2 linked regions of the Gemmata palustris genome follow. The protein of the gene in region 2 interacts with the protein of the main gene of each other region in a pairwise test. Links are inferred from orthologs where the notes say so. Each region holds a gene or a part of one and is shown on either strand. Other genes may lie near its edges.

Region 1 (9,195 bases), 1.4 Mb from region 2 along the record:
TGAAGGTCGGCGACACCGTGCTGTTCGGCAAGTACAGCGGGTCCGACGTCGAAGTGAACGGCAAGGAATACAAGATCGTCCGCGAGTCCGAGATCCTCGGCAAGCTGAACAAGTAATTCAAACTCTATTTCACCGCAGAGGGCGCCGGGAACGCAGAGATTGAGAGCGGGACTCAGCCGATCTCACGTTCTCTCTCCGCGCCCTCTGCGTTCTCTGCGGTGAATACCTTCCTGGAGACACAATGGCGAAGCAACTGCTCTATACCGATGACGCGCGGAAGAAGCTCCTGACCGGCGCCGAGAAACTGGCCCGCGCGGTCGGTTCGACGCTCGGGCCGACCGGCCGGAACGTCATCATCGACAAGTCGTTCGGCGGACCGACCGTCACCAAGGACGGCGTGACCGTCTCGAAGGAAATCGACCTCGCCGACCCGTTCGAGAACATGGGCGCCAAGCTCGTGAACGCGGTCGCCCAGAAGACGAGCGACGGGGCCGGCGACGGCACCACCACCGCGACCGTACTGGCCCTGGCGATCTACCAGGAGGGACTGCGGAACATCACCGCCGGCGCCAACCCGATGGCCGTGAAGCGCGGCATCGATAAGGCCGTGGCCGCCGCGGTCAAGCACCTCGAAGACACGCTCACGAAGAAGCTCTCCAAGAAGGAAGAGATGCAGCAGGTGGCCGCGATCTCGGCCAACAACGACCCGAAGATCGGCGCCCTGATGGCCGACGCCTTCGAGAAGGTCGGGCGCGACGGGGTCATCACGGTCGAAGAGGGCAAGACCTCCGAGACCGTGCTGGAGTTCGTCGAGGGGATGCAGTTCGACAAGGGCTACATCTCGCCGTACTTCGTGGTGAACACGCCGGAACTGAAGTGGGAGCACGAGAACGTCTCCGTGCTGCTGTTCGAGAAGAAGCTCTCGAACGTGCGCGAGATGCTCCCGCTGCTCGACGCGGTCGCGAAGGCCGGCCGCCCGCTGCTCATCATCGCCGAGGACGTGGAGAGCGAGGCGCTCGCGGTCCTGGTGGTGAACCGGCTGCGCCAGTTGCTCGAAGTGTGCGCGGTGAAGGCGCCCGGGTTTGGTGACCGCCGCAAGGCCATGATGGAAGACATCGCGGTCCTCACCGGCGGCACGTTCGTCAGCGAGGACCTCGGGATCAAGCTCGACAGCGTCGAGGACATCAGCCCCGCGGAGCAGCAGCGCGGCGCCCGCCCGCAGCCGAAGGTGTTCGCGCTGCTCGGGCACGCGACCCAGGTGTCGGTCGACAAGGAAAACTGCACCATCATCGTGGACCCCGACGACGCCCGCGAAGAGGCGATCAAGGCCCGCGCCCAGACGATCCGCACCCAGATGAACCAGACCGAGAGCGAGTACGACAAGGAGAAGTTCTCCGAGCGCCTCGCGAAGCTCCTCGGCGGGGTCGCGATCGTCAAGGTTGGGGCGTCCACCGAAGCCGAAATGAAGCAGACCAAGGGCCGCATCGAGGACGCGCTGCACGCGACCCGCGCCGCGGTGTCCGAGGGCATCGTGCCGGGCGGCGGCGTGGCCCTGCTCCGGTGCATCCCGGTGGTCGAGGCCCTGGGCGAGAAGCTCAAGGGCGACGAGCGCATCGGGGCCGAGATCGTGGCCCGCGCGCTCGAGAAGCCGATCCGCACCATCGCCGAGAACGGCGGCGTGGACGGCGCGGTGGTGGCCGACGAGGTGACCACCCGCGGCGAGAAGGACCCGAACATCGGCTACGACGCGAACACCGGCAAGTACGTCGACATGTTCAAGGCCGGCGTGCTCGACCCGCTCCGCGTCACCCGCAGCGCGCTGACCAACGCCGCCAGCATCGCCGCCCTCATGCTGACGACCGAGGTCATGGTCACCCGCATCGACGAGGACGACAAGAAGTCCAAGGTCACCGGGGCGATCGCCTGATAGCCCGCGATGGGTACACGCTGGTACACAGGGCTTCCGCCCTGTGCTACGTCAGACGGCCCCTTGTATGTTTCGTAAACCGAAGAGTGGTGGGGTAGGCCGCACGCCCCTTGGGAGTGAAATCCCGTCCCGGAGCAAGGACCACCCCACGACTCTCGCACCCTCGCAGCCCGAACAGGCGCGTGGACCCCAACCGGATTCGCAAGGCCGGGCCGAACGGGTGCATCGGGGCACCACCATGACGACCGCATGTTTCGTGGGGATCGATGTCTCCAAGGATCATCTCGACCTCCACGCGCGGCCCGACGGATCGGCCGCGCGCTACACCAACGACCCGACCGGTATTGCGGCCCTACTCGCGCGCGTGGGCGAACGGGCGCCCGAGCGCATCGTCCTCGAAGCCACCGGGGGGTTCGAGGGCGCGGTGGCCGCGGCCCTCGCCGCGGCCGGGCACCCCGTGGCCGTCGTCAACCCGCGCCAGGTACGGGACTTCGCCCGGGCCACCGGCAAGTTCGCCAAGACCGACGCCATCGACGCCGCGGTACTGGCCCATTTCGCCGAGGCCATCCGACCCGAGGTCCGGGCGCTCCCCGGTGCCGAGGCCGTGGCCCTCGCGGGTCTCGTGGACCGGCGCCGCCAGCTGTTGGAGATGCGCACCGCGGAGGCCAACCGCCTGGCCCTGGCGACCGCGCGCGTGGCGACGAGCGTGCGGGCCCACATCGCGTGGCTCTCGAAGCAACTGGACCAGGTCGACAAGGAACTGGCCGAGCTCATTGAAGCGCGTCCGGTGTGGCGCGCCAAGGACGACCTGCTCCAAGGGGTTCCGGGCATCGGACCGGTCGTGAGCCGGGTGCTGGTGAGCGAGCTCCCGGAGCTGGGAACGCTCTCGAACAAGCGGATCGCGTCGCTCGTGGGCGTGGCCCCGATGAGCCGCGACAGTGGCCGGATGTCGGGCACCCGTTCGATCGCCGGCGGGCGCGCGGGCGTTCGGAGCGGCCTGTACATGGCGATCCTCTCGGCCGTGCGGTACAACGAGCCGATCCGCGCGTTCTATCAGAAGCGGCGAAAGGCGGGTAAAGCGATCAAGGTCGCGCAGGTGGCGGCGATGCGCAAGCTCCTCGTCATCCTTAATGCCATGATCCGCGACAACAAACCGTGGACCCCGAACGTCGCCACCGCCTAATCGCGTGTTTTTCCCTTGACCTTCAACACAGGCGCTCCGGGGCGAAGAGAAAGACACCTGATCTGATCCGTGGGTGTTTCTGTCTTCCGCCCCGGAGGGGCCGTCTTCCGTAGCACAGGGCGGAAGCCATGTGCTTGTCTGTGTGCCCATTACCGCGTGCTGCCTATCATGGGTATTGTGTCTTTTCAATTACCCCCAGTTCACCGCCCAAACCTATGGCCGAGAAGCGCGACTACTACGAGGTGCTGGGCGTCATCCGCACGTCCACCGAGGTGGAGATCACCAAGGCGTACCGGCAACTCGCGAAGCGGTACCACCCGGACCGCAACATTGGCGACGACGAGGCGAAAATTCGGTACGCCGAAGTCGACGAGGCCTACGCGATACTGAACGACCCGAACAAGCGCGCCCGCTACGACCGGCACGGCCACGCCGGTGTGCAGGGCGGGGCCAGCAGTGAGGGCGTGGGCGTCGATCTGGGCGACCTCCTCGGCGACTTCCTCGGCGGGTTCTTCGGCGGTGGTGGGGGCGGGCGCCGGCAGCGCGGTCCGCGGCGCGGGGAGAACATCGCCGCGGTCCTCGATCTGGACCTGCTCGAAGCCGCGACCGGCGTCAGCAAGACGTTCACCGTGCCCTCCGAGCAAAACTGCCGCGATTGCGGCGGGGGCGGCGCGAAACCAGGCACGCAACCGGCCCAGTGCCGCCGGTGCCGCGGGCAGGGCTTCGAGGTCGCGGACACAGGATTCGGCATCGCGACGCGGATGCGGTGCCGCGGGTGCAACGGGCGCGGCGTGGTCATCACCGACCCGTGCCCGACGTGCCGCGGGGCCGGGCGCGTCGAGGTGCGCGAACCGGTCACGGTGAACATCCCCGCGGGCGTGGACACCGGCATCCGGTTCACCTACCCCAACGGCGGGCACGCGGGCGAGCCCGGCGCGCCGCGCGGGGATCTCGAAATCGTGATCCGCGTCCACGAGCACAAGAGCTTCGAGCGCGACGGGCACAATTTGATCTGCCAGTGCCCGATCACGTTCAGCCGGGCCGCGCTCGGCGGGCCGATCGAAATCACCACGCTCACGAACCAGAAGGTGACCATCGAGGTGCCGCGCGGGAGCCAGACGCACGCGACCGTCGTCCGCGTCCCGGGGCACGGGATGCCCTGGCTCGACGACGCCCGGCGCAAGGGCGATCTGCTCGTGCAACTGGTGGTCGAAACGCCCACGAAACTGAACGCGGAGCAAGAAGAGTTGTTCCGCAAGCTCGCGGACCTGGAGGGCACACTCGCGCCCGGTCCGCGGAAGGGAATTTTCGGCAAATTGAAGGATCTCGTAAGCGGTGATCTCCCTCAAAAAGAAGAGAAGAAGTGATCCGCAGTGATTTGTAGGGTGGGTCGGGGCCTTGCGCCTGCCCACCGTTGTGACGACTCGCACCAAACGCGACACGAACGCGCCGACTCCGCCCCAGGGTTTCACGAATGCCTGACGAAGCACCCGACGCGATCCCTGTTGAGAACGCTTCCGAACTCGCCGCGACGCGCGCGAAACTGGACGCGACCGAACAGGAATTGAGCAACTACAAGCTGAAGCTCGCCGACTTCGATAACGCCCGCAAGCGGATGCTCCGCGACGCGGAGGTCGAGCGCAAGTACGCGGCGGAATCGCTCGCCCGCGATTTGCTCGCGCCGCTCGATAACCTCGACCGCGCGCTCGACGCCGTGAAGCGCGCCGGCGACACCGGGCCGCTCGCCACGGGCGTGTCCGCGACCGCAGCGCAGTTCCTCGACGCCCTCAAGCGGCACGGCATCACCCGGATCGTGTGCGAGCCGGGGGCGGATTTCGATACGAACCTGCACCAAGCGGTCATGCAGCAGCCCGGAACCGAGTTCGCCGCCGGTCAGGTGGTGCAGGTGCTCCAGCACGGCTTCATGCTGCACGACCGCGTCCTGCGCCCGGCGTCCGTGATCGTCGCCAGCGAAGCCTAAACGCGGCGCGCCGAGCACTCCGTCGTTCACCTTCAAACACGTCACCGGTCGGCCCGCGCCGACCGTTCGCCCGGAGTACCCATGCCGACATACGACTACCGCTGTAATGCGTGCGGCCACACGTTCGACGAGCTCCAGAAGTTCTCGGACGCACCGCTGACGAAGTGCCCGGAGTGCAAGAAGAACAAACTCGAGCGCCTGTTCGGGGGCGGCGGCGCGATCATCTTCAAGGGCGGCGGCTTCTACGAAACCGATTACCGCCGCGCGGGGGAGAAGAAGGACGACGGCGCCGAGAAGGGCGCCAGCGACACGAGCAAGAGCGAGACGAAGGAGACGAAAGAAACGAAGGCCGAGTCCCCCGCGCCCGCAGCGGAGAGCACCACCAAAACCGAGACCAAGAGCGAGAGCAAGGGCGGCGCGAAGAAGAAGGGAAAGTGATGGCGCCGGTCGTCCGGGTTATCGGGAGAATTCTCGAAGTCGGGAGGGGGCGGAACCGATGAATAAGGTGCAATGTCCGATCTGTGACGCGGCGATGCCGGGAAACTGGCAGGAGTACCCGGACTATCCGTTCTGCTCCGCACGGTGCCGCAAGATCGACTTGGGTCGGTGGCTCGACGGAAAGTATCGCGTGCCCGACCCGACGCCGCCTGACAGTTCTAGTGATGGACCCGGTGACGCCGACTGACTCGTTCGTTGTTCTCACGGCCGATCCTCCGGCCGATTTACGATAGATAACGCTTGAAGGCCGCGCGTCGCGACGCGCGGCCTTCGGCGTTTTGTGGCGCGCCGTCAAAGATCGGCTATGCTGTAGTTATGCCTTTGTAAGTGTGGTCCGCTCGCGGTTCTTTGTCGAGTTCGGATTCCGAGTAACGAGTAGCGCCTCCCGCTCCCTTGCGATCGCGGCTCGTTTGAACCGTTACGACGGCCCGAAAACGGAACGAGATCGTCGCCTCTCCCACCCGAATGGATCACACGCACACGGATACGCCGCTCGCGGAGCGAACGGTTCACTAACGACCCCTGCGCCAACCCGGTGCGCCGTGACGTTCCTCATCGACGGCTACAACCTGATGCACGCGGTCGGCCTCGTGAGCCGCGCGACCCCCAGCGCGCACTTCGAGCGCGCCCGCACGCGGTTCCTCGACTGGCTGGCCGACGGAGTGAAGGGGCGTGCGGCCACGCTCCGCGTGGTGTTCGACGCCCAAGACGCCCCCGCGCCTTCGCTCGAAATGACCCACCGCGGGGTTCGCGTGCGGTTCGCGTACCAGCGCACCGCCGACGACGTGATCGAAGACTTGGTCGCGGTCGAACAGAAGCCGCACGCGGTCACGGTCGTGTCGAACGACTCGCGCGTGCGCGAAGCCGCGCGGCGGGCGGATTGCGGCGTCGCGTCGTGTCAGGAATTTACCGACTGGCTGATTAGCGACAGAGCCCCGGGCGCCAGTGCATCCAGCGCGCCGGAACCCGATAAGCCGGAGCCCACTGCCGACGACCTGGACGAGCTGTTGCAAATCTTCAGTAAGCCGAAATCGAAGCCGTAAATCTGTGGCCGGCTCGTGCCCCGGGAGGCGCGATGCGTAAACGCACTCCACTTTACGCGCCGCCCTGTTCGGCGCCGGGCGCGTCCTTCGATTCTGCCGGCGGCACCTCGATCTGATCGCGGAACGGCTTGTTCTCGCAGTAGAGGGTCAGGCGCGTTTCGTAATCAGGTTTGCTCGCGTCCGGGGCCAGTTCCACGGCTTTTTGCTGCCACTTCACCGCGTCCTCGAACCGGCCGAGTTCCGCGTAAGCCGCCGCGAGCGTGTCCACGTACCCGGGCGCTTCGTGGTTGGTGAGTTCGCACGCCCGCAGCGCGTCGCGCAGGGCCGCCGTGCCGTCGCGCAGATCGTCCTGCGGGCAGGTGGCACGTACCCAGGCGACGTGATTGAGCGTGGCCGCGTCGTTCGGGTCGATCTCGGCCGCTTTCAGGTGGTCCGCGAGTGCGGTCGCGAAGTCGCCGAGCTGGTAGAGGAGTGATGCGCGCAGGTTGTACGCGGAGTCCGATTGGGGGTTCCGCTCGACCACGGCCGATGCGTCGACGAGGGCGGCGCGGAGGTCGCCCTTGCGCCGGTTCGCCAGCGCGCGGCCGAAGTAGGCCCGCGCGCCGTCCGGGCGCAGGGCAATGGCCTGGGTGAAGTCCGCGATCGCGCGCTCCGAATCGCGCAACTCGTGAAATGCGTAGCCCCGCTGCACGAACGGGGCCGGGTCGTCGGGCGTGAGCCGGATCACTTCCGTGAAGTCGTCGATGGCCGGCTGCGTGTTTCGGAGCCGGAGGTGCGACAGCCCGCGGTTGAACCACGGCGCGGCGTCGGCCGGGTCGATCGTGATGGCCCGGGTAAAGTCCGTGATCGCCTTGGTGTGGTCGTCCAGTTCCGCGTGCGACACGCCGCGCAGATTGAGCGCGTCCGAGTGCTTCGGGTCGATCTTCAGCACCCAGGTGAAGTCGGAGACGGCCTTCACGTGCTCGTCGCGCTCGGCGTGGACCCGTGCCCGCTGCCAGAACGCTTCCGCGCTCATCGGCTGGAGCCGCAGGGCCGTGCTCAGGTCACTGAGCGCCTCGGCGGACCGGTCGAGCGCGTCGAGCGACATGGCGCGGTAGAGGTACGCCCGGGCGTGCCGCGGGTTGATACGGAGCGCGACGGTGTAATCGGCGACGGCTTCTTCGTGCTGGTTGAGCGCGGAGTAGGCGTTCCCGCGGTTGAAGAACACGCGGAACGTGTCGGGCGCGAGCTTCGCGGCGGCCTCGTAATCGACGAACGCCGCGTCGTAGTTCTTCTGACGGCTGTAAACGGCCGCGCGCCCGTTCACGGCGTCCGGGTCGTCCGGGTCCAGTTCGATGGCCTTCGTGTAATCGGCGAGTGCGGAGTCGAGGTCGCCGCTATCGACGTGGGCGGTGGCGCGGTTGTGGTACGCCTCCGCGTAGTCCGGTCGCAGTTCGACGGCTTGTGTAAAGTCGGCAACCGCGTCGTCGTGCTTCCCGGCGGCGGCGAGCGCGTTGCCGCGGTGGAAGTACAGTTCGGGGTCGGTCGGGTCGAGGTCGACGGCGCCGGAGAACGCCTCGACCGCTTTCCCGTACTCGCCGCGCCGCGCGTAGGTGTGCCCGCGGCGGACGAGGTTCAGAATTTCCGAAGGGTTGTCGCTTGCCATGCGTGCATTATACCGGTGCAAGTGCTCGTGACTGGAAGCTGGGTTGGTCCGCGCGTCACTTCGTAATCACTCGGCGGGCTTCTCGCCCTCTTTCTTCCACTCTTGCAGCTTGCGGTACATCGTGCGCTCGCTGATTTTGAGCATTTTGGCCGCTTCCTCGCGGTTACCGGCGGTCAGGTCCAGCGCCTTTTCCATGTAGTAGCGCTCGACGTCTTCGAGCGGGCGCCCGATCAGGTGGTCCGGGCCGGTCGCCGTGGTTGTACTTGTCGCGCCGGCCGGCTTCACGCCCGCGTCCTCGGGGAAGTCGTCGGGTGTGAGTTCGCCGTCCAGATCGAGCACCATCATGCTGTCGAGCAGGTTCCGCAACTCGCGCACGTTGCCGGGCCAGTCGTAGCCCTCGAAGGCTTTCCACACATTGGGCGAGACTTTGGGAACCGGCTTGTTGTAGCGCTTCGCGAAGTCCTTCAGGAAGTGCGAAACCAACTGGGGGATGTCCTCGCGGTGCTCTCGCAGTGGCGGCAATTTAATTGTGCCGACCTTCAACCGGAAGTAGAGATCCTGCCGGAACCGCCCCGCGTCCACTTCTTTCTGAAGGTCTTTGTTCGTGGCCGCGATGATACGCACGTCCACTTTGATCGGGTCGTTGGCCCCGATGCGCACGATCTCGCCGTTCTCCAGGGCGCGGAGCAACTTCGCCTGGAGCGTCAGCGGCATGTCGCCGATTTCGTCGAGAAACAGCGTGCCCCCGTGGGCGTGCTCGAACCGGCCCTTGCGCGCGCCCTTCGTGCCGGTGTACGCGCCGTCCTCGTGGCCGAACATCTCGTCGTCGAGCAGGTTCTCGTTGAGCGCGGCGCAGTTCATCGCGGTGAACGGTTTGGCCTTGCGCGGGCTGTTGGTGTGGAGCGCGCGGGCGACCAG
Region 2 (9,281 bases):
AATCGGCACGTTGCGGCCCTTCGCCAGTGGGCCGACCATTTGCCGCGGGCGCTCGAGCGTGCGACCCAGCAGTTCCCACGCGCCGTCCGTATCAAGCAGCCAGTCGCCCATGCGATCGAGGTTGTTGGCGAACGAGAGCGTGGGGCGCCAGTCGGTGTAGCTGCGGGCGGCACGGGCGCTTTCGGCCCGTGAGCCGGCTTCACTCATGGCGCCCGACCAGTCGCGCATCCACTGCTCTTGGGCACGTTCTTCCGGACTTAGGTCCGGGAGTTTTGGCATATCCGGGGCGACCACGCGCCGCGTCGTGGTGGACCGCGAAATCGGGTACATCCCGCGCATCTCGATGCCCGGGGGCGGCGGGTGGGCCTTGACCCACGCTTCGACGTCCTCGCGGACGATTTCGCGCCGCTCGGTGTCGTTGCGGATGCCCACGAGCGCCGAACTCAGCATGTGGCTCAGGAAGATGATCCCGGCCCAGGCGATCCCGACGTAAATCGAGCGCCGAGACAGCGACGACAGGGCCAGCATCAGCGTGCCGGACGCGACCGTGATGACCAGACCGTACAGGGCGCCCGCCCACAGCAGCCGGTGCGTGTCGCGGACAACGCCCAAATCGAGGCTGAAGGCTACTCCCATCAGGTACGCGCCGATCGCGGGGATCACGACGGTCATGGCCAGGAAGAAGCCGATGACGCCGAGCTTCCCCAGGAAGTAATCGACGCGCCGCAGCGGGCGCGAGAGGTACAGCGGGAGTGCGTTGAACCGCAGATCGCGGCTCACCAAGTTCGGCCCGACGATCAGCACCAGAAACAGTGAGCAGAGGAGTTCGGCCTTGAAGAAGTAGGAGTACGCGACCGTCCACATCGCGCCCCGGAAATCGCGCGGGCGCGCCACCATTTCCGGCGGAAGCAACCTCTGAAGGAAGCTAATGACGGACTCGGCCTGCTGTTCGAGTAGGCCCCAGAGCGTGAGCGTCGCGACCAGCGCCAGCGCCGGCATCCACGCGACAAACAGCAAGAGCCGGACGAACCGGTTTTGGAGCTGGGCGCGGACACCGTGGCGGGCCACCGCGAGCCAGCGCCAGCGGTGCCCCGAGAGTTGCCCCTGCCAGTGTTGATAGCCCTGGTCGAAGATCGGCACAGTTACCCTCCGACCGCTTCAAGGAACACGTCTTCGAGCGAGCTGCGGTGCGGGCGCAGGTGCCGAATTTGTTCACCCGTTTCCGCCGCGATCCGCCAGAGTAGATCCGGCGTTTGCCCTTCGGGTAACTCCACCCGCAGGGCGTCTTCGTAGGGCTTGGCGTCACCACCCGCGGCACGCAACCGCGCCAAGAATGCGTCCCGATCGCCCTTCACGCGCACGTCGAACGAACGCGGGTGCGCCTGCTTCATTTCCTGAATGTTGCCCTGAGCCAAGAGCGCGCCGCGCCCCATCACGATGACGTGATCGCACACGGCCTCGACGTCCGGCAGCAGGTGGCTCGAAAAGATCAGGCTCATTCCCTTGCCGTGGGAGAGGTCGCGGGCCAGCTCGATCATTTCCTGTCGGCCGGCCGGGTCCATTCCGTTCGTTGGTTCGTCGAGGATGAGCAACTTCGGATCGTGAACAATCGCGGCCGCGAGTTTGAGCCGCTGTTTCATGCCGGTGGAGTAAGACTCGACCGGTCGGTAGCGGGCTTCGTCGAGCCCGATGTAGTTGAGGACTTCGTGTGCCCGCTGCATCGCGTCGGCCGGGGCCATGCCGCACAACTCACCGGCGTAAGACACGAACCCGACTCCGGGCACGGCCGGGAACAGGCACTCGTCCTCGGGCATGAACCCGACTTGCTGGCGGATGTCCAGGCGCTGCGTGTGGATGTTCAGGCCCAGGACTTCGCCCGCACCGGAGTCGATGTTGATGAGACCGAGCAGGGTCCGGATGAGGGTGGTTTTGCCCGCACCGTTGGGACCGAGTAGTCCCACCGCGCCGGGGGCGGCCTCGACCGTCAGCCCGCGCAGCGCGGTGACCGGGCCGTAGGTTTTGGTGACGTTGCTCAACCGAAAGAGCATCGCCTCTCCTGAATGGAACAGTGGGGCACACCGGGAATACGCCCGCGACCGGGAACCATTTTGCCGCGAAGACGTTTTTCGCCCGGAAATTTCAGATCGGCGCTCCGTGCGGTCGCCAAAGTGGTGCAGGTGTGAGAATTCAAGACGTGATCCGGGCAAACAGCCGGGCCGGCTGGTGGAATCGCGCTCGCAGTAGCGCCTCGATCTCACCAACCGGCTCACGACGTTCGTTCGGCTTTAAAACACTCCGGCCACTAACCGCGATCGCACCCGCTGTGCGTACTCCGCGTAGCCCGGGAGTTTGAGTTGGAGCATGCGGTCCTCCAACAGCGTGCGGCGGAGGAACAAACCGCCCAGAACCGCGAGCGGTACCAGCGCGATCAAGGAACCGAGCGCCAGCGCGCCGGCGAACACACCGAAGAGGGTCGCGGCGTAACCGGGGTGGCGCACGAACCGGTACGGGCCGGTTTCTACCGTTCGGTGCCCGCGGTCCGCCTGCACGCGAACCACCGAGGAGTAGAACGGGTTGGTGCGCACCACCCAGAGCAGGATCACCATCGCGCCCGCGTAGCCGATTACACCCGCGAACTGCACTTCCCGCGGAACCGCACTCCACCCGAATCGCGCGTCCAACCCGGCCAGAACCCAGTGCGTGGGAAGAAGTAGCGCGCTGATGGGCCGCGTGAAGCAGTCGCAGTTACCCGGGCCGGGCTTTTGCCGCTCGTGCATCAGCCCGGAATCGGTGAACAGGGCCATTGCCAGCATCAGGGCTGCCAGCACACCGAGCACGCCCCAGACACCGGGCAGATCCACGCGCCCGGCCGATGTGAAGATGATCGCGCCCACCACCACGGGCATGATGAGCAACCGAACAGCGACTCGAAACCTGGACATTGGAACTCCTTGAAACAAAGAGCGTTCAGAAACAGCGTTATTGTTCCCCCGGTTTCCCCACGATTACCACCCACGCCTTTTGCATCGTGTCCGGCAACCCGTAAAAGTCCAGGGCGGTGATGAGCAGGCAGGACGTCCACCCAACGGTGAGCAGGAACCAGCCGTTGCGGAACTGCCCCATGCGCTTCTTCGAGCTGGTGAAGTACAAGAGCGGGAACAGCGCCAGTGGCAGTTGCATCGCCAGCACGACCTGGCTCAGCACCAGCAGATCCGTGACGCTCCCGCTCCCGCGAATTCCGATGATGATGACCGCCGGGAGGATGGCGATCAGGCGCGTGATGAGGCGCCGGACCCACGGGCGCATGCGCCAGTGCATAAACCCTTCCATTACCACTTGCCCCGCCAGTGTTCCCGTGATCGTGCTGCTTTGACCGCTGGCGAGCAGTGCCACCGCGAACAGGACGCTCGCCGACGTCGCTCCTAATAAGGGAGCGAGCGTCAGGTAGGCGACGCGAATCCAGTCCGCGTCGTCGCTGAACGGGATGATTTCTCCACTGGGCAACGCGACGCTTTCCCGACCGTAAAACGTGGTGGCCGCGAGTACCAGGATGGATGCGTTCACGAAGAACGCGAGCGACAGGGCTGCGACCGTGTCGATGGTGTTGAACTTGATTGCTCTGCGAATCGCCGATTCATCGAACCCGATTCGTCTCGTGCGTACCAGGGCCGAGTGCAGGTACAAGTTGTGGGGCATGACCGTTGCCCCAATGATGCCGATCGCCCCCACGATCATCCCTTCTTGGCGGAACCCGGGAGTGAGGAGCGCGGCCCCCATTTCCAGGAAATCGGGTGTCGTGTGCGGCAGCACGAAGATTTCGACGAAGTAGCAGCCGCCGATGGTGGCGACGAGCGTCAGGATGACGGCTTCGATGAACCGTACTCCGAACCCCTGGAGTGCGAGGATCAGTAGTACGTCGAACGCGGTAATGAGGACGGCCCAGAACAGCGGGACGTGAAAGAGGAGATTGAGCGCCACCGCGCTCCCGAGCACTTCGGCCAAATCGCACGCGCCGATCGCGATCTCGCACGCCAACCAGTTCGGCCACCGGGTCCACGCCGGGAAATAGTCGCGGCACGCTTGTGCCAAGTCCTTCCCGGTGACGATCCCCAGGCGCGCGGAGCACACCTGCATGATGATCGCCATGAAGCTCGATAGTGCAACAATCCAAAGTAAATCGAAGCGGTAGCTCGCACCCGCCTGGAGGTCCGTTCCCCAGTTTCCGGGGTCCATGTAACCGACACTCACAAGGAACGCCGGGCCGACGAACGCGCGGTACTGGCGCCAAAAACTCGCGTTCTCGGGGGGGATCTCGACCGTGCTGTTCAACCCTTCCAGAGAAAGGGTTCCCACTTCCGGTTGGGCAGGAAGTGGATTGCTCGATCCACCCTCGGGGGCACTCTCGGTACTCACTCGGACCTCCGAACGACTGACTTCGCTGTGGTAAATAGCTGAGGCTAATTACTTAATTAGGTTACACGAATTGATGCTCGAAGTCGAGAGGAAAGTGCGCTGTGCTACTCGCGCGTGGCTTTCGGGCCGGACACGGATAAAATGACTTGACGACACGAAACACGAAAACACGAAGCGCGAATCATGAACGTGATGGTGATTGGTAAGGGCGGTCGCGAGCACGCGCTGGCGTGGCGGCTGAAACAATCGCCGCGCGCGGGCACGATTTTCTGTGCTCCCGGGAACGCGGGCACGGCGAGCGACGGCATCACGAACGTGGCCATCGAGTACACCGAGACAGACAAGCTCCAGAGGTTCTGCCTGCGCGAGAAGATCGGGCTGGTGGTGATCGGCCCCGAAGACCCGCTCGCGGCCGGGCTCGCGGACTTCCTGCGCGGGAAAGGGCTCAAGGTCTTCGGACCGTCCAAGGACGCGGCGCGGATCGAGTCGAGCAAGGTGTTCGCGAAGGAGCTGATGCGCCACGCGGACGTGCCCACCGCGGAGTTCCGCGTGTTCGACCACCCGCAGCCCGCGCGCGACTACATCGAGACGCGCGACTACCCCGTGGTGGTGAAGGCCGACGGCTTGGCCGCGGGTAAGGGTGTGATGGTGTGCAAGACCGGCCCGGAAGCGGTCTCGGCCGTGCGCCGGATCATGACGGACGCGGAGTTCGGGTCGAAGGCGGGCCGGAATGTCGTGGTGGAGAAGCGGCTCGACGGTGAGGAGGTTTCCGTTCTCGCGCTCGTGAGCGGGCGCACCTTTTTGCCGCTCCCCGCGTGCCAGGACCACAAGGCGGTGGGCGACGGTGACACCGGACCGAATACCGGCGGCATGGGCGCGTACTGCCCGGCCCCGGTCGCGACCCCGGAATTGATGAAGGAATGGGAACGCACCGTCTTCTTCCCAACCATTCACGCGATGAAGCGCGGGCGCTACCCGTTCCAGGGCGTGCTGTTCGGTGGCTTCATTCTGACCAACCAGGGCACGCGGGTGCTGGAGTTCAACTGCCGCTTCGGTGACCCCGAAACGCAGGTGCTCATCATGCGCTTGAAGACGGACCTGCTCGACTTGCTCGAAGCGGTCGCCGACGAGCGCCTTCAGGAGTTCGAGGAGAAGATCGTGTGGGACACGCGCCCGGCGGTGTGCGTGGTGCTGTGCTCGGGCGGGTACCCGGGCAAGTACGACAACGGCAAACCGATCACCGGGATCGCGGACGCGGACCGGCTCCCGGACGTGAAGGTGTTCCACGCGGGCACGAAGATCGACGAGCGCGACCGCCTCGTGACGGACGGCGGGCGCGTGCTGGGTGTGACCGCACTCGGTGACACGCTCGCGGACGCGAAGGCCCGCGCCTACGAAGCGGTGAAGCTCATTAGTTTTACGGGAATGCACTACCGGTCTGACATCGCGGACAAGGCGCTGAAGGTGAAGCCGGTCGCGGCCCCGACCGAAGCGCCGAAGCTGCCGGCGAAGTTCCGCAAACCGGGCGGGCAAGACACGAACAGCGAGAAGCCGGCGAACTAGGGCAGGTTTGACGAGCCGCGACCGCAAGGGAGTGGTGCTGCGGCTCCCCGATGTGTTTCGTAACCACTGAAAGCGTGTCGTGCCTCCCGCGCCCTTGCGGTCGCGGCTCATTACGAGATTCCGCGACCGGACTTCTCGTCCACTTCAACCCGAAATCACCACTCGTCGTCCCTGCACCGTAACCCGGCCGTCCGCGATCAAGCGGATGGCCTCCGGGTACGCTTCGCACTCGGCCTGGAAGACGCGCGCGGCGAGCGTATCGGGCGTGTCACCGTCTTTGACGGGTACACACTTCTGCACCAAAATCGGACCGGTGTCATAGGTGTCGTCGGCAAAGTGAACCGTGCAGCCCGACACCCTCGCGCCGTACTTCAACACCGCTTCGTGAACGTGGTGCCCGTACATCCCCTTACCGCCGAACGCGGGCAACAGCGACGGGTGGATGTTCAGCACCTTGTGCCGGAAGTCCGCCGCGATCGGCAGTAGGTGCAGCCACCCCGCGAGGCACACGAGATCGGGCGCGAACCCGCGCACGGCATCCCACACGCGATCCGCGAACGCGGGCGACCGGCCGGGTGCCTTCTCCACGACGCTAACCGGAACCCCCGCTCGCTCCGCGCGCGTCACACCGAACACATCCGTGCGACTGGACACTACGCCCACAATCTGGGCGTTCAGCGCCCCTCGTGCGATCAGGTCGATGAGGTTCTGGAGCGTGGTGCCGCCTCCACTCACGAGGGCCGCAATTCGGATCGGGTCGGGCATGAGAGTCTGTTTCCGTGTTGATCTTGAACACCTGCTGTGTTCAGTTTAGCGGTGGCTCCGCCGGGGCCACCGCTAAACGGGAGACACAACTCATGCGCTGGCTCCTCTCCGCTCTCCTTCTTGCACTCCCTGCCTCCCTGTTCGCGACCGACACTCCACCGAACGTTCTCATCGTCATCACCGACGATCAGGGGTTCGGTGACTTCGGCGCGCACGGCAACCCGGTTCTGAAAACGCCGAACCTGGACACGTTCGCGAAGGAATCGGTGTGGCTCAAAAACTTCTACGTGTCGCCGGTGTGTTCGCCCACGCGGGCGAGCCTCCTGACCGGACTTTACAACTACCGAACTGGAGTGGTGGACACGTACCTCGGGCGCTCACTGATGCGGCCCGACGTAAAAACACTCGCACAGCATCTCAGCGCTACCGGGTACCGCACGGGGCTGTTCGGGAAATGGCACCTCGGCGACAACTATCCGCTGCGCCCGGAGGACCGCGGGTTCCAGCAAACGTTGTGGAGCGCGGGTGGCGGACTTGCGCAGCCGAGCGACCCGCCGGACGCGGACCCGAAGACCGCGTACTTCGACCCGGCGCTGAAACAGAACGGTTCGGTGGTGAAGACAAAGGGTTACTGCACCGACGTGTTCACCAGCGCCGCGTTGAAGTTCATCACGACCGAAAGCAACAAGCCGTTCTTCGCGTTCGTGGCGTTCAACGCGCCGCACGCACCGTATCAGGTACCGGAAACGTTCGCCGCGAAGTACGCGAAACTCGACCTCACCGAGAAGAGCTTCCCGAAGACCGGTCAGCCGTGGACCGTGCCAAAGCTGAACACCGACGAGATCGCGAAGGCTTACGGCATGATCGAGAACATCGACACCAACTTTGCCGCACTCATGCGGGCACTGGAGGACAAGAAACTCAAGGACAACACGATTGTCGTCTTCCTGACGGACAACGGTCCTGGTGGCGTGCGCTGGAACGCCGGGTTGCGGAATCGCAAAGGTACCGTGTACGAGGGCGGTATTCGGGTGCCGTGCTACGTCCGCTATCCGGCGAAAGTGAGAGGCGGGCAGGCCATCGATACGCCTCTCGCGCACATCGACATCACGCCGACGCTACTAGAACTGTGTGGCGCGAACTCGGGTGCTACGTTCGACGGCCGGAGCTTCGCCCGGTTGCTCACACAGGCGCCGGGGAACTGGCCGGGGCGCACGCTGTTCTTCCAGTGGCATCGCGGCGACGAACCGGAGAAGTACCGCGCGTTCGCGGCCCGCGGGCCGAAGTACAAGCTCGTGCAGTCCGCGGGCGTGGCGCCGAACGCAAAGTGGACACCGAAATACGAACTCTTCGACATTGCGGCCGACCCGTTCGAGGAGAAAGACCTCGCGGCGGACAAGCCGGAGGAAGTCGCACAGCTCAAACGTGAGTACGAGGCGTGGTTCACGGACGTGACGAAAAAGGGTTTTGAACCCGCGCGCGTCGTGATCGGTTCGGAGAAAGAGAATCCCGTTCGCTTGAGCCGTCAGGACTGGCGCGGGCCAAAGGCCGGATGGAACGCGGACAGCGAGGGCCACTGGGAAGTCGAGATCGCCCGCGCCGGTCGGTACAAGGTGACGTTTCATTCCCCCGGCAAACTGGAACGCGGAACCATGACCGTGACCGTGAGTGCGACGGAAGAATTCATCGGCCTCAACGCGGAGGGAACGGATTCGCTTTCGAGGGAAGCGAACCTGTCGGCGGGGCCGACGCGCCTCTCGGCGAACGTGACCTCCGACAAAGGCCGCCGTGCCGTGACTCACTTGACACTGGAGTACCTCGGCCCGGTGAAGAAGTGAATAGATACCCGCGCAGCAGGATGTACAATGTGCCCGACGAGCCGAATTGGTTTAGCTCGCTGTTTTACAGCAGGCTGATGTTGCGTCAGCCGAGCGCATACCGTTGCACTCGCCTCGGGGAAGGCTGTTCCAGCACCGCTTTCGCGGCGCGCCGGTTCTGGCGCCAGGCGGTCTGGATCAACCCCGCAGTTCGTGGTTCCGCCTGGCGCCAGAACCGGCGCGCCGCGGCGGTGCCGTGAGCCTTCCGCGAACCAGGACCAGAAGTAGACCGGTCCGGCTCGTCAAAGTCCCGAGCCCCACTCGCAGAAGTGAGTGGGGCTCGTTTCATTTCCGCACCCAACTATCCCCGAGCGGTTCACGGCACCCGCTCCTTGAACCACACGGTCGCGAGCGTGGTGACCACGGATCGGCGCTCGCCCCGGCGCGGGTCGATTATTTGTTTGTTGTGGTCGCGGCGCGGATGCGCTCGGCCATCTCTTCGGGTTTGCGAACGCCCGTCAGTCGCAAGAGGCGTCCCGCAGTACGAACTTCGATCCACCCCACCCCTAACGCGCGGCGGAGTACCGTTGAACCGGTGCGCACACCGGTAATTTCGGCCAGAAGCACGGGCGGAACGGGGCGGTGCCAGAAGCCGAAATCGACGATCAGCGCGCGGTCCGTGAGGCGGTACGAGTAGGTCACGGTGCGGTACAGGAACACCGC

The links.
Region 1: the proteins of J8F10_RS25790 (region 2) and J8F10_RS31335 interact in binary tests that used the Escherichia coli proteins (3 or more experiments, as listed by UniProt). The link is inferred for Gemmata palustris from one-to-one orthologs.

Annotation. Positions count from the first base shown.
Region 1 is NZ_JAGKQQ010000001.1:7,563,813-7,573,007, reverse strand. Bases 3,586-6,337 are described here. They hold J8F10_RS31335 (nucleotide exchange factor GrpE), read left to right. Parts: upstream 3,586-4,584; coding sequence 4,585-5,091; downstream 5,092-6,337. Other genes in these bases: J8F10_RS31320 (NYN domain-containing protein), read left to right, coding at 6,132-6,337; J8F10_RS31325 (DNA gyrase inhibitor YacG), read left to right, coding at 5,588-5,776; J8F10_RS31330 (FmdB family zinc ribbon protein), read left to right, coding at 5,173-5,529; dnaJ (molecular chaperone DnaJ), read left to right, coding at 3,586-4,477. Outside these bases: co-chaperone GroES, read left to right, coding at 1-116; groL (chaperonin GroEL), read left to right, coding at 242-1,927; J8F10_RS31345 (IS110 family transposase), read left to right, coding at 2,166-3,110; more of dnaJ, read left to right, coding at 3,326-3,585; more of J8F10_RS31320, read left to right, coding at 6,338-6,632; J8F10_RS31315 (tetratricopeptide repeat protein), read right to left, coding at 6,685-8,277; J8F10_RS31310 (sigma-54-dependent transcriptional regulator), read right to left, coding at 8,344-9,195. UniProt on the Escherichia coli protein: Participates actively in the response to hyperosmotic and heat shock by preventing the aggregation of stress-denatured proteins, in association with DnaK and GrpE. It is the nucleotide exchange factor for DnaK and may function as a thermosensor.
Region 2 is NZ_JAGKQQ010000001.1:6,201,613-6,210,893, reverse strand. Bases 2,197-5,034 are described here. They hold J8F10_RS25790 (Nramp family divalent metal transporter), read right to left. Parts: upstream 4,414-5,034; coding sequence 2,980-4,413; downstream 2,197-2,979. Other genes in these bases: purD (phosphoribosylamine--glycine ligase), read left to right, coding at 4,597-5,034; J8F10_RS25795 (methyltransferase family protein), read right to left, coding at 2,286-2,942. In the rest of the region: J8F10_RS25805 (ABC transporter permease), read right to left, coding at 1-1,140; J8F10_RS25800 (ABC transporter ATP-binding protein), read right to left, coding at 1,143-2,048; more of purD, read left to right, coding at 5,035-5,976; purN (phosphoribosylglycinamide formyltransferase), read right to left, coding at 6,121-6,741; J8F10_RS25775 (arylsulfatase), read left to right, coding at 6,834-8,579; J8F10_RS40400 (PH domain-containing protein), read right to left, coding at 9,012-9,281. UniProt on the Escherichia coli protein: H(+)-stimulated, divalent metal cation uptake system. Involved in manganese and iron uptake. Can also transport cadmium, cobalt, zinc and to a lesser extent nickel and copper. Involved in response to reactive oxygen.